Regions from separate parts of the Streptomyces sp. NBC_01689 genome, predicted to be linked through region 2. Evidence: predicted binding sites of a transcription regulator. Region 2 holds the regulator's gene; the other holds the start of a gene.

Region 1 (6,952 bases), 2.1 Mb from region 2:
CGATGCCACGCGGCGGCGCGGCCGGAGGGCCGCCTGTGACAGGCCGTCCGCCGGCACCGCGCGCCCGGACGCGCGCGCGGGCCACCGCCGCGTCGGCCGCGTTGCTCGCCGCCGTCCTGCTGGGCGGCTGCGCCCAGTCCGTCGACCCGATCGAGCGCCTGGGCAAGAAGGCCGCACTGGAGGTCCGCAGGAACCACCCGCACGGTCCGGCGTCGGCGACGTACCGGCGCTGGGGACTGTCCGCGCCGCTCGCCCCGGCGCCGCGCCCGCCGGCCCGCGGCGGGCTGCGCCGTGACCGGACGGGGCTCGTCCCGGTCGTCGGCCGCGTGCCCACCCGCGACAGGGTGGTCTTCCTGACCTACGACGACGGCGCCGAGCGCGATCCGCGGTTCGTCGACATGGTGCGTGAACTGCGGCTGCCCGTCAGCATGTTCCTCACGGACAGCGTCGTCGGCCCCGGCTACGGGCACTTCGCGCGGCTGCGGGAGGTCGGCGCCAGCGTGCAGAACCACACCCTCGACCACGCCTCGTTGCGCGGACTGCCGTACGCCGGACAGCGGGCCGAGATCTGTGGCCAGCAGGAGAAGCTCAAGGCCCGCTTCGGCATCCGCCCCCGGCTCTTCCGGCCCCCGTACAACACCTACGACACCACCACCCTGCGCGCCGCCGCCGACTGCGGTGTCTCGGCCGTCGTCCTGGGGAGGGAGGCCGACGGCCACCGGCTGCACCCCGGCGACATCCTCTCCGGCCTGGACCGGCCGAACCTCACCGCGGCGACCATCCGCCTCCTCCGCCGCATCCAGGCGGAGGGCTTCACCCCCGCCCGCCTGGAGAACTACGTCTGACCACCGACACGGCCGAGCCCCCCCATGGCGGCCGGACCCCGGATGGGCGAGGACGAGAACGAGGACGAGAACGAGGACGGGCGCGAGGGCGACGCCGGTCCGGGCGCGGGCGGGTTTCCGGCGGGTGCGAACTCCTGGCGCGGGCCGCCCCTTCCAGCTCGTCCGGCGTTCGAGGACGAGGGTGTTGAGGCCGGACGGGGCCCAGGGGCGGAGCTATCGGCGGCGCGCTCGGACCGGCGAACGGCACCCGAACCCCACGCCACGCCGCAGGCCTTTGGCACTCCGCTTGACCGAGTGCTAATCGCGGTCATAGTCTCAGGCCTGGCACTCCCCCCTGGAGAGTGCCAACAGCGACGGGCAGATCCGGCACCCGCGACGACGGATCCACCTGGTCGCCACCTCAGACAGTTAACCCCGTGAGATCTCCGAAGGGGGAGGTCGGATCGTGACGACCACCAGCTCCAAGGTTGCCATCAAGCCGCTCGAGGACCGTGTCGTGGTCCAGCCGCTGGACGCAGAGCAGACCACGGCCTCTGGCCTGGTCATCCCGGACACCGCGAAGGAGAAGCCCCAGGAGGGCGTCGTCCTCGCGGTGGGCCCGGGTCGCTTCGAGAACGGCGAGCGCCTGCCGCTCGACGTCAGCACCGGCGACATCGTGCTGTACAGCAAGTACGGCGGCACCGAGGTGAAGTACAACGGCGAGGAGTACCTCGTCCTCTCGGCCCGCGACGTGCTCGCGATCATCGAGAAGTAATTCACCACAGTTCTGCAGTGAACTGCGCCCCTGGCCCCCGCGACCTCATGAAGCCGGGCGCTGGGGGCGCGGTTCGTTTTCACCCACGTTTTCCGAGAGGGCTGAACCGCTCCCATGGCGAAGATCCTGAAGTTCGACGAGGACGCCCGTCGCGCCCTTGAGCGCGGCGTCAACAAGCTTGCCGACACGGTGAAGGTGACGATCGGCCCCAAGGGCCGCAACGTCGTCATCGACAAGAAGTTCGGCGCCCCCACCATCACCAACGACGGCGTCACCATCGCCCGCGAGGTCGAGCTCGACGACCCGTACGAGAACCTCGGCGCCCAGCTGGTGAAGGAGGTGGCGACCAAGACCAACGACATCGCGGGTGACGGTACGACCACCGCCACCGTGCTGGCCCAGGCGCTCGTCCGCGAGGGCCTGAAGAACGTCGCCGCGGGTGCCTCCCCGGCGCTGCTCAAGAAGGGCATCGACGCCGCGGTCAAGGCCGTGTCCGAGGAGCTCCTCGCGACCGCCCGCCCGATCGACGAGAAGTCCGACATCGCCGCCGTCGCCGCCCTGTCCGCCCAGGACAGCCAGGTCGGCGAGCTCATCGCCGAGGCGATGGACAAGGTCGGCAAGGACGGTGTCATCACCGTCGAGGAGTCCAACACCTTCGGCCTGGAGCTGGACTTCACCGAGGGCATGGCCTTCGACAAGGGCTACCTGTCCCCGTACTTCGTGACGGACCAGGAGCGCATGGAGGCCGTCCTCGAGGACCCGTACATCCTCATCCACCAGGGCAAGATCTCCTCCATCCAGGACCTGCTGCCGCTGCTGGAGAAGGTCATCCAGGCCAACGCCTCCAAGCCGCTGCTGATCATCGCCGAGGACGTCGACGGCGAGGCGCTGTCGACCCTGGTCGTGAACAAGATCCGCGGCACGTTCAACGCCGTCGCCGTGAAGGCCCCCGGCTTCGGCGACCGCCGCAAGGCCATGCTGGGCGACCTCGCCACCCTCACCGGCGGCCAGGTCATCGCCGAGGAGGTCGGCCTCAAGCTCGACCAGGTCGGCCTGGACGTGCTGGGCACCGCCCGCCGCGTGACGGTCACCAAGGACGACACCACCGTCGTCGACGGCGGCGGCGACCACGACGCCGTCGTGGGCCGCGTCAACCAGATCAAGGCCGAGATCGAGAACACGGACTCCGACTGGGACCGCGAGAAGCTCCAGGAGCGCCTCGCGAAGCTGGCCGGCGGCGTGTGCGTGATCAAGGTCGGCGCCGCCACCGAGGTGGAGCTCAAGGAGAAGAAGCACCGTCTGGAGGACGCCATCTCCGCGACCCGCGCCGCGGTCGAGGAGGGCATCGTCTCCGGTGGTGGCTCCGCGCTCGTCCACGCCGTCAAGGTCCTCGAGGGCAACCTCGGCAAGACCGGCGACGAGGCCACGGGTGTCGCGGTCGTCCGCCGCGCCGCCGTCGAGCCGCTGCGCTGGATCGCCGAGAACGCCGGCCTGGAGGGTTACGTCATCACCTCCAAGGTCGCCGACCTCGACAAGGGCCAGGGCTTCAACGCCGCCACCGGCGAGTACGGCGACCTGGTCAAGTCCGGTGTCATCGACCCGGTCAAGGTCACCCGCTCCGCCCTGGAGAACGCCGCCTCCATCGCCTCCCTGCTCCTCACGACCGAGACCCTGGTCGTCGAGAAGCCGGCCGAGGAAGAGGCCGAGGCGGGCCACGGCCACGGCCACGGTCACTCGCACTGAGGCACGCCGGTGAGGCTCCGCCCCGGCGGACGCCGACACCGGTGAACCGCACCGAGGCCCAGCACCCTTCGGGGGTGCTGGGCCTCAGTGCTGCGTCGGGGCGGTACGGCCCGTACCGCCCCGCGGTCCGCCGGCTCGCCCCACGCCCCTACTGCGGCCCGTACTTGCGTCCCGTCCGCGACGTGACCCCGCCCAGCAGTCCGCGCGGCGTCACCTTCACCACGCCCATCAGCGCCTTGTACCGCGGGTCGGGGACCGACAGCGACTTGCCTCGGGCCAGGTCGGCGAGCGCGGCCGCGACCAGCTTGTCCGCGTCGAGCCACATCCAGTTCGGGATGTTGTCCGTGCCCATCCCGGCGCGCTGGTGGAACTCGGTGCGCACGAAGCCCGGGGCCAGCGCCATCAGCCGGACGCCGGTGCCCGCCAGGTCCCTCGCCGCGCCCTGGGTGAACTGCACGACCCACGCCTTGGACGCCCCGTACGTGCCGCGCGGCACGAACGCGGCCACCGACGCCACGTTGACGACCCCGCCCCGGCCGCGCTCCCGCATGCCCGCGGTCGCCGCCGACGTCAGCCGCAGCACCGCCTCGCAGTGCACCTTGAGCATCGTCAGCTCGTCGGCCATCGAGACCTCGAGATAGCGGCCCTTGTTGCCGAAACCGGCGTTGTTGATCAGCAGGTCGACCGGGTTCCTGCGGTCGCCCAGCCGCCGGGCCACCGCCTCGATGCCGTCGTCCGTCGCCAGGTCGGCCGTCAGCACCTCCGCCTCGATGCCGTGCCGGTCGTGCAGTTCCGTCGCCTGCTCGGTCAGCCGCCCGGTGTCGCGCGCCACCAGCACGAGGTTGTGCCCGTCAGCCGCGAGGCGGCGCGCGAAGGCGGCGCCGATCCCCGCGGTCGATCCCGTAATCAGAGCCGTTGTCATGGCCCAAGGCTAGTGACCTGACCAGGGGTGGCGCGCCCCCCGTCGTCCGGTGCCGGACCCGCCACCGCGCCCTGCGCGCGGCCCGCGCCGCGGCCGTCGCCGGCGTCCTTCGGGGCGGGTGCCCCGGGCCGCTACCCGTCCCGCCGTGCCACGTACTTCTCCGCGGCCGCCAACGCCTCCGGACGCAGGGCCGCGCCCGCGGCCAACAGCCCCGGCAACAGCTCGCGTTCGGTCGTCATGGCGCGGAACTCGACCGCGACCGTCACCTCGTGCCCCGGCCGGTGCACCACCTCGATCGGGTCGCCCGCGCGGATCTCACCGGACTCGATCACCCGCAGATAAGCGCCCGGCGCGGCCCTGTGGGTGAACCGCTTCACCCAGCCCGGCTCACCGAGGTGCCCCTGGAACGTACGGCAGGGGATGCGCCCGGAGGTGACCTCCAGGACCAGCTCGGCGCCGACCCGCCAGCGCTCACCGATCCGCGCGCCGGACACGTCCAGCCCGAGCGTCGTGAGGTTCTCGCCGAAGGCGCCGTTCGCCAGCGGCCGGTCGAGCTCGCGCTCCCAGTCGTCGAGGTCCTCGCGCGCGGTCGCGTAGACGGCCTGGTCGTCCCCGCCGTGATGGCGCAGGTCGCACACCGTGTCCCCGGCCAGACCGCTGGCGCCGACGCCCTTGGGCCCCGGCGCCGACACCCGCACCGGCCCGGTCACCGGGCGTTTGTCGATGCCGGTCACCCCCACGGCCCGGTCCGTGTACGGGACGGCGCGGGCACGGCCCAGGTTCAGAGACAGAAGCTGCATGACAGCACGCTAGGCGATCCCGGCCAAAGCGTCGACGCGATATTCGCCACCGTACCCAAGTCTCGCTTATGCTCGAACGGTGATCGAGGCTCGTCATCTCCGTGTTCTGCGCGCCGTCGCCGCCAGTGGTTCCTTCTCGGCGGCGGGACGCGAGCTGGGCTGCACCCAGCCGGCCGTCAGTCAGCAGATGAAGGCGCTCGAGTCGTCCGTCGGCACCCCGCTGCTGATCCGCACGGGCCGCGAGATGCGCCTGACCCAGGCAGGCGAGGCGCTGGTCCGGCACGCGGCCGGCATCATCGCGGGCCTGACCGCGGCCGAGGAGGAGGTCGCCGCGATCGCGGGACTGCGCGCGGGCCGGGTCCGGCTCGTCTCGTTCCCCAGCGGCAGTTCGACGCTCGTCCCCACGGCCCTGGCCGCCCTGCGCGCCGCCCATCCCGGCACCCGGGTCTCCCTGGAGGAGGCGGAGCCGCCCCAGTCCGTCGACAAGCTGCGCGACGGCGACTGCGACATCGCGCTCGCGTTCCGGTACGAGGGAGCGGCGGGCGTCGAGGAGTGGGACGACCTGGTCGTACGGCCGCTGCTGCGCGACCGGCTGGTCGGACTGGTCCCCGAGGGGCACCGGCTCGCCGGCGCGGGATCGGTCGCCATCGGCGAACTCGCCGGGGAACCGTGGATCGCGGGCTGCCCGCGATGCCGGGGGCAACTGGTGGAGGCCTGCCGCCGCGCGGGCTTCGAGCCGCGCATCGACTTCGCCACCGACGACTACCCGGCGGTGGTCGGACTGGTCGGCGCGGGTCTCGGGGTCGCGGTGCTGCCGGAGCTCGCGATCGAGTCCGTACGCCCCAAGGGCGCCCGCGCCGTGACCGTGGAGCCGCCGGTACGGCGGGAGATCGTGGCGCTGACCCTGCCGGACCTCTCCCAGGTGCCGGCGGTGGCGGCGACGCTGGACCAGCTGGCCCTGGCCGCGGCCCGCTGACGGCGGAGCGGAGCCACCGGCGCCGCACACAGCTCAGGGACGCGCGGACGCGCGCCTGTTCGAGGGCATGCCAACGCGCGCCCGTTCAGGGGCACACCTGTGCACCCGGCCACGGACTCAACGATGCAGAAACGTTCCTTCAAGTGTTCGAAGCGGAACCGCCGCCGGTGGCCGACGCCGTCACCAGGCGGTTCCTCGCCCGTCCCATGAGTTCTTCGCGCTCGTCCTCGGTCAGGCCGCCCCACACCCCGTACGGCTCGCGCACCGCCAGCGCGTGAGCGGCGCACTGGGCGCGTACCGGGCATCGCATACAGACCTCTTTGGCCGAGTTCTCGCGAGCGCTCCGTGCCGCACCGCGCTCGCCCTCCGGATGGAAGAAGAGCGAGCTGTCGACCCCACGGCATGCCGCGAGGAGCTGCCAGTCCCAGAGATCCGCGTTCGGACCGGGAAGGCGGGAGAAATCTGCCATTGCGTGTCCCCTTGTTGCCGTTCTGGGATGCTCTGTGCCCACCGACCGTACATCTACGATCTAAGGAGATGAAAATATGACTCATTGCGAATCTAGCCGCAGACACCAGTAAATGGGAAGAAAACAGGCTGAATGGGGCATAGGTTGTGTTGAAAGATTGAGGGTCCGTTGCGCATGTCTGCACCGTGTCCGTGCCCTCACGTAGAGTGCCGAAGATGACGGGCTGCCCCGTAACTCTTTCGAGTGACCATCGTTGAGAGTCCCGAGGCGGTTGAAGGAACAAGCGCTCGGGCAGACGGCAGTATCCGTCGGCGAGTGTCGACCGCACAGGTGACGATTCGTACCCAGCCTGGAGGCTCAAGGTGACGCGCATCAGCTGCGGAGGGCGGCCATGACATCCGTCCTCGTCTGCGACGACTCCCCGCTCGCCCGAGAGGCGCTCC
Region 2 (6,952 bases):
GACCCGGGCGAAGGAGTCCAGGACGTCGCGGGTGGGGCAGCCGAAGTGGAAGGAGACCACCGGCACCGGGTTGTCGAGGAGGACCGCGAGTTTGGCGTCGTAGCCGTCGTCGCGGCCGCTGTCCGGATCGCCGAGCTCCGTCTCGTACCAGGAGGCCTCGCCGGCCAGCTGGTGGGCGTACACCTCGACGGTGGCCGGGTCCGCGTACTCGGGCTGCGGCATGAAGAGGTTGACCCCGAAGGGCCGGCCCGTCAGTCCACGCAGCTGCTTGATCTCCTGGTACATGCCGTCGGCGGTCTTGTACCCGGCGGCGAGGAACCCGAGCCCGCCGGCCTCGGACACGGCGGCCGCGAGGTGCGGGACGGAGACGCCGCCCGCCATGGGGGCCTGCACGATCGGGTGTGGGAAGAGATCGGTCAGTGCGGAGGACATGACGGCATGTTGTCACGTCCTCCGAACAAGTCAGAAATCCGGACTTCCGGCCGCCACGGGCCGTCGGGACGGACGGTCCGCGGTGCTTCTCCGCCCCCGCCGCACCGCCCCGTGCCCCGCTCCGCGGGCCCGTCCCGCGGACCCGGAGCGGGTGCCTTCCCGCCCCGGCTCGTGCCGTGCCGGGACCCCGGCTCCGGCCCCCTGGGGCCTCGGCTTCCGCCCCGCCGGGGACCGGCCCCGCCCGGGCCGCGCCGCCCTCGGAGGCCGGGCGGGCCGGGCACGGAGAGCCGTCCGGGCTCAGCGGCCGTTGAACGCGTCCTTGAGACGGGAGAACAGACCCTGCTGGCCCGGCTGGAACTGCCCGGTCGGACGCTCCTCGCCGCGCAGCTGCGCCAGCTCCCGCAACAGCCGTTCCTGCTCGGGGTCGAGCTTGGTCGGCGTGGTGACCTCGACGTGCACGATGAGGTCGCCCCGGCCACCGCCGCGCAGATGCGTGACACCGCGCCCGTGCAGCGGGATCGACTGCCCGGACTGCGTGCCGGGCCGGATGTCGACCTCCTCCAGACCGTCGAGGGTCTCGAGCGGCACCTTGGTGCCGAGCGACGCGGCGGTCATCGGGATGGTGACCGTGCAGTGCAGGTCGTCGCCGCGGCGCTGGAAGGTCGAGTGCGGCAGTTCGTGGATCTCGACGTAGAGGTCACCGGCGGGACCGCCACCGGGCCCGACCTCGCCCTCGCCCGCGAGCTGGATCCGGGTGCCGTTGTCCACGCCCGCCGGGATCTTGACCGTGAGCGTGCGCCGGGACCGGACGCGCCCGTCGCCCGCGCACTCCGGGCAGGGGGTCGGCACGACGGTGCCGAAGCCCTGGCACTGCGGACACGGGCGGGACGTCATGACCTGGCCCAGGAACGACCGGGTGACCTGGGACACCTCGCCGCGTCCGCGGCACATGTCGCAGGTCTGCGCGGAGGTCCCCGGCGCGGCGCCCTCACCGTTGCAGGTGGCGCACACGACGGCCGTGTCGACCTGGATGTCCTTCGTGGTGCCGAAGGCGGCCTCGTCCAGCTCGATCTCGAGCCGGATCATGGCGTCCTGGCCGCGCCGCGTGCGCGACCGGGGGCCCCGCTGCGACGCCGTGCCGAAGAAGGCGTCCATGATGTCCGAGAAGTTGCCGAAGCCACCGGCGCCGAAGCCGCCCGCGCCTCCGCCGCCCGCCTGGGACAACGGGTCGCCGCCGAGGTCGTAGACCTGCTTCTTCTGCGGGTCCGACAACACCTCGTACGCGGCGTTGATCTCCTTGAACCGCTCCTGCGTCTTCGGATCGGGATTGACGTCCGGGTGCAGCTCGCGTGCGAGCCGCCGGAAAGCCTTCTTGATCTCGTCCTGGGACGCGTCGCGGCGCACGCCGAGCACGGCGTAGTAGTCCGTGGCCACTTAAGACTCCGCCAGGATCTGTCCGACGTACCGTGCCACCGCTCGTACCGCTCCCATCGTTCCCGGGTAATCCATGCGGGTCGGTCCGACCACGCCGAGTTTGGCTACTGCCTCGTCGCCCGAACCGTAGCCGACGGAGACCACGGACGTGGAGTTGAGTCCCTCGTACGCGTTCTCGTGACCGATCCGTACGGTCATGCCCGAATCCCCCGCCTCCCCCAGCAGTTTGAGGAGCACGACCTGTTCCTCCAGCGCTTCGAGCACCGGTCTGATCGTGAGGGGAAAATCATGTCCGAAGCGGGTCAGGTTCGCGGTGCCGCCGATCATCAGACGTTCCTCGGTCTCCTCGACGAGCGTCTCCAGAAGAGTGGAGAGCACCGTCGCGACCGTACCCCGGTCGTCCGCCTCGAAGGCGTCCGGCAGGTCCTGGACGAGCGGCGGCACATCCGCGAAGCGGCGGCCGGCGACCCGGCTGTTGAGCCGGGCCCGCAGATCCGCCACGGAGGTCTCCCCGAACGGCGCCGGGCAGTCGATCATGCGCTGCTCGACCCGTCCGGTGTCCGTGATCAGGACGAGCATCAGGCGGGCCGGGGCCAGCGACAGCAGCTCCACGTGACGCACGGTCGATCTGGTCAGCGACGGGTACTGGACGACGGCGACCTGCCGCGTCAGCTGCGCGAGCAGCCGCACCGTCCGCCCGACGACGTCGTCGAGGTCGACCGCGCCGCCGAGGAAGTTCTGGATGGCCCGCCGCTCGGGCCCGGTCATCGGCTTGACGCCGGCGAGCTTGTCGACGAAGAGCCGGTAGCCCTTGTCGGTGGGGATGCGCCCGGCGCTGGTGTGCGGCTGGGCGATGTATCCCTCGTCCTCCAGGACCGCCATGTCGTTGCGGACCGTGGCCGGGGAGACCCCGAGCTGATGCCGCTCCGTCAGCGCCTTGGAACCGACCGGCTCCTCGGTGCCGACGTAGTCCTGGACGATGGCGCGCAGCACCTCGAGCCTGCGTTCACTCAGCATCGCGCACACCTCCAGTCGTCCGTCCCGCGTGGCCTCGCCTGGCACTCAGCGCGTGCGAGTGCCAGCATTCCCCGGCCCAGTGTACGGCCGGTGGGTACGCCCCCGGCAAGGGCGGGCCCGCGATCTTGCGCACGTATGCCGACGTGTCCCGTGATGTCTCACCGGCGTCCGCCCTCCCGCTAGCGTCACCGTATGAAGGTGACTTGGGAAGGGCCGGGGTGGGAGGAACTGGCCCCGCACGTGGGGCGGCGGCGGCTCCCGGGCTGGGACTGCACGGCCGGGCTGGTGGCGGGCGGGGACGCGGCGCTCATGGTCGACGCGGGGGCGAGCCTCGGGGAGGGCGCACGGTTGCGTGCCGAGGCGCGCCGGCTCCTCGGCCCGGACCGGGACGTGACACACCTCGCACTCACCCATCCGCACTTCGACCACGTCCTCGGCGCGGCGGCGTTCACGGGCACGCCGGTGTTCGGCGCGGCCGGTCCCGGCGGGGCGAGCCCGTACGGGGGCGAGGAACTGCGCCTGGACGCCGTACGCCACGGTCTCGGCCCGCGGGAGGCCGCCGAGGCCGCGGCCGCCCTGGTCCCCCCTTCGCACCCCGTGGCCGGCGAGCGGACGCTCGACCTGGGCGGCGGGGTGCGGGCCCTGCTGGCGGACGTGGGTCCCGGTCACACGGCGCACGACCTGGTGGTCCTGGTGACCGGGGCGGCCGGTGCCCGGAAGGTCGTCTTCTGCGGGGACCTGGTGGAGGAGTCCGGCGAACCCCAGGCGGGTCCCGACGCCGTCCCCTCCCGCTGGCCGGCCGCGCTGGACCGGCTGCTCGCCCTGGGCGGCGAGCAGGCGGTGTACGTGCCGGGTCACGGCGCCGCGGTGGACGCGGCGTTCGTCCGGGCCCAGCGGGACGCGCTGGCGACACGTTTCGGCGTGTCGTAGGGATCTCCGCGACGCCTCGCCCCCGGTTCTCCTATCGTCATCCGAATGCGCCAGTACTCTCCGGATCTCACCCCGCCGTGGAAGAAGCCCAAGCCGGTGCCCGAGGTCCCCGCGGACCCGGGCCTGGTGGTCGAGGAGCCCGGTACGGGGTTCTGCGGGGCGGTGATCGGCTGCGAGGCGGGCACCGTGACCCTGGAGGACCGCTTCGGCAAGCACCGGGTGTTCCCGCTGGAACCGCGCGGCTTCCTGCTGGAGGGCAGGGTGGTCACGCTGGTCCGTCCGGCCGCGGGACCGGTCCGGCCCGGCCGCACGGCATCCGGTTCGGTCGCCGTGCCGGGCGCCCGGGCGCGCGTGGCCCGGGCCGGCCGCATCTACGTGGAGGGCCGCCACGACGCCGAACTGGTCGAACGGGTCTGGGGCGACGACCTCCGCATCGAGGGGGTCGTGGTCGAGTACCTGGAGGGCGTCGACGATCTCCCGGCGGTGGTCGACGAGTTCGCCCCGGGACCGGACGCGCGGCTGGGCGTGCTGGTCGACCATCTGGTGCCCGGTACGAAGGAGTGGCGGATCGCGGAGGCCGTCACCAGCGACCACGCGCTCGTCCTCGGCCACCCGTACATCGACGTCTGGGAGGCCGTGAAGCCGTCCTCCGTGGGCATCGCCGCCTGGCCCCGGGTCCCGCGCGGGCAGGACTGGAAGACCGGCGTGTGCCGGGCGCTGGGCTGGCCGGAGAACACCGGTGCGGCCTGGCAGCACATCCTGTCCCGGGTGCGTTCCTACAAGGACCTGGAGCCGGAACTCCTGGGCCGGGTGGAGGAGTTGATCGACTTCGTCACGGCGCCGCCGGAGTGACACCGGGGCGCCGGGCGCGGACCACGGACGAACGGGTGCTCAGTCGACCAGATCCCGGACCACCGCGTCCGCCAGCAGGCGTCCGCGCAGGGTGAGGACGGCACGGCCCTCGTCGTAGGGGCCGTTCTCCAGGAGGCCGTCGGAGAGCGCGCGGCGGGAGGCGGAGAGGCCCTCCGGGCGGAGCAGGGAGAGCGGGCAGCCGTCGCGCAGCCGCAGTTCGAGGAGGATCCGCTCGACGCGGCGGTCCTCGCCGGAGAGCAGCTCGCGTCCGGCCCCGGGGGACTTCCCGGACGCCAGCGCCGCCGCGTACGCCCCGGGGTGCTTCACGTTCCACCAGCGCACGCCGCCGACGTGGCTGTGGGCTCCGGGCCCGGCCCCCCACCAGTCCGCGCCGCGCCAGTACAGCTCGTTGTGCAGGCATCGGCCGGCCTCGGAGGCGGCCCAGTTGGACACCTCGTACCAGTCGAAGCCCGCCGCGGCCATCACCTCGTCCGCGATGAGGTAGCGGTCCGCGTGCACGTCGTCGTCCGTCATCGGGACCTCGCCCCGGCGGATGCGCCGGGCCAGCTGGGTGCCCTCCTCGACGATCAGGGCGTACGCGGAGACGTGGTCGGGACCGGCGCCGAGGGCGGCGTCCAGCGAGGCCCGCCAGTCGTCGTCGGACTCGCCGGGCGTGCCGTAGATCAGGTCGAGGTTCACATGGTCGAAGCCCGCCGCGCGCGCCTCGGCGACACAGGCCTCGGGGCGTCCGGGGGTGTGGGTGCGGTCGAGCACCTTCAGTACGTGCTGCCGGGCGCTCTGCATGCCGAAGGAGATCCGGTTGAAGCCCCCGGCCCGCAGCGTCGCGAGGTACGCCGGGTCCACCGACTCCGGGTTCGCCTCGGTGGTGACCTCGGCGTCGTCCGCGAGCCCGAACTCCTCGCGGACCGCGTCCAGCATCCGCACCAGGTCGTCGGCGGCCAGGAGGGTCGGGGTACCGCCCCCGACGAAGACCGTGCGGACCGGGCGCGGGTCGTCGCCGAGCACCTTGCGGGCGAGCCGGACCTCGTCGATCAGGGTGGACGCGTAGTTGTCGCGGGAGGCGAGCACGCCTCCGGTGCCCCGCAGCTCGGTGGCCGTGTAGGTGTTGAAGTCGCAGTACCCGCAGCGGGTCGCGCAGTACGGCACGTGGAGGTAGAACCCGAGGGGGCGGTCGGCGGCCCCGGCCAGGGCGTGCGCGGGCAGCGCCCCGTCGTCGGGGACGGGCTCGCCGTGGGGAAGTGCGGAAGGCATGTCTTCCATTGTCCCGTACGCGGCCGCATGCCCCTTTCCGCGCCCGTCCGCCCGCCTCTCCACCGCCCGTCGTCCGGCCGGGCGGGGGCAGCGGCGTCCGGGCGCCTGGTGCGGCTCCGGGCTACTCCGCCTGCAGCACCAGCAGGGCCAGGTCGTCCTCCGGCGGTCCGTTGCCGAACTCGTGCACCAGTCGCCGGATCCGCTCCGCGACCGGCTCGGCGCCGAGTCCCGCGCACCCCGCGAGGGCCCGCGCGAGCCCCTCGTCGTCGTCGAACTGGCGCGGCCCGCTGCGCCGCTCCGTCACCCCGTCGGTCACGCACAGCACGGTGTCGCCGGGATACAGGTCCAGGGTCTCGGAGACGTAGGTCGCGTCCTCGAAGACGCCGAGCAGCGTCTGCGGCTCGGCGACCTCCCGTACGTCGCCGCCGGGGCCCAGGATCAGCGGCAGGGGGTGGCCGGCCGAGGCGAGGGTGCAGCGCACGCCCCCGTCGAAGGGGACCAGTTCGCCGTAGAGCATGGAGAGGAAGCGGGTCTGGGGGCCCTCGTCGGGGCCGAGGCCGGGGCCGCCCGCGGCCACCAGCGCGCGGGCCGCCGCGTCGGCCGCCTCCGTCGCGTCGTCGAGCAGGAGCTGGTTGAGGCGGTCCAGGACATCCGCGACCTGGTACCCCTCCCGGGCCAGCAGTCGTACCCACGGCCGGGCGAGCCCGATCACGACGGCGGCCTCGGGTCCCTTGCCCTGTACGTCGCCGAGGACGAAGCACCAGCGCCCGTCACCGGCCGGGAACACGTCGTAGAAGTCCCCGCTGGGCCCGCCCTTGTCCAGCGGTTCGTACACGAGGGCGCTGACCACCCCGGGGATCTCGGCGACCGCGCCGGGCAGCAGGCCCCGCTGGAGGACCCGGCTGATGGTGGCCTGCCGCGCGTACTGGCGGGCCGCTCCGATGGCGAGGGCGATCCGCCGGCTAAGGTCCTCGACCAGCCCGGTGATCTCGTCGGGGAAGCAGGTCAGGCCGGC

The links. Region 2 encodes HrcA, which represses chaperone genes, less so after heat shock. Its sites were predicted from a motif close to TTNGCACTCNGNNNNNCNGAGTGCNAA; they were not measured.
Region 1: groES (co-chaperone GroES) is a predicted target of HrcA. The motif match lies at 1,120-1,146, and genes of this name have one in related genera.

The regions. Positions count from the first base shown of each region.
Region 1 covers NZ_CP109592.1:4,357,414-4,364,365, reverse strand. Annotated here, with positions in the region: gene OG776_RS18390 (polysaccharide deacetylase family protein) at 3-845, shown strand; gene groES (co-chaperone GroES) at 1,291-1,599, shown strand; gene groL (chaperonin GroEL) at 1,714-3,342, shown strand; gene OG776_RS18375 (SDR family NAD(P)-dependent oxidoreductase) at 3,491-4,264, opposite strand; gene OG776_RS18370 (MOSC domain-containing protein) at 4,396-5,064, opposite strand; gene OG776_RS18365 (LysR family transcriptional regulator) at 5,144-6,040, shown strand; gene OG776_RS18360 (WhiB family transcriptional regulator) at 6,180-6,509, opposite strand; gene OG776_RS18355 (response regulator transcription factor) at 6,901-6,952, shown strand, end outside.
Region 2 covers NZ_CP109592.1:6,490,737-6,497,688, reverse strand. Annotated here, with positions in the region: gene OG776_RS27660 (nitronate monooxygenase) at 1-432, opposite strand, end outside; gene dnaJ (molecular chaperone DnaJ) at 730-1,866, opposite strand; gene hrcA (heat-inducible transcriptional repressor HrcA) at 1,867-2,883, opposite strand; gene OG776_RS27645 (MBL fold metallo-hydrolase) at 3,076-3,813, shown strand; gene OG776_RS27640 (DUF3097 domain-containing protein) at 3,859-4,665, shown strand; gene hemW (radical SAM family heme chaperone HemW) at 4,705-5,937, opposite strand; gene OG776_RS27630 (ATP-binding SpoIIE family protein phosphatase) at 6,059-6,952, opposite strand, start outside.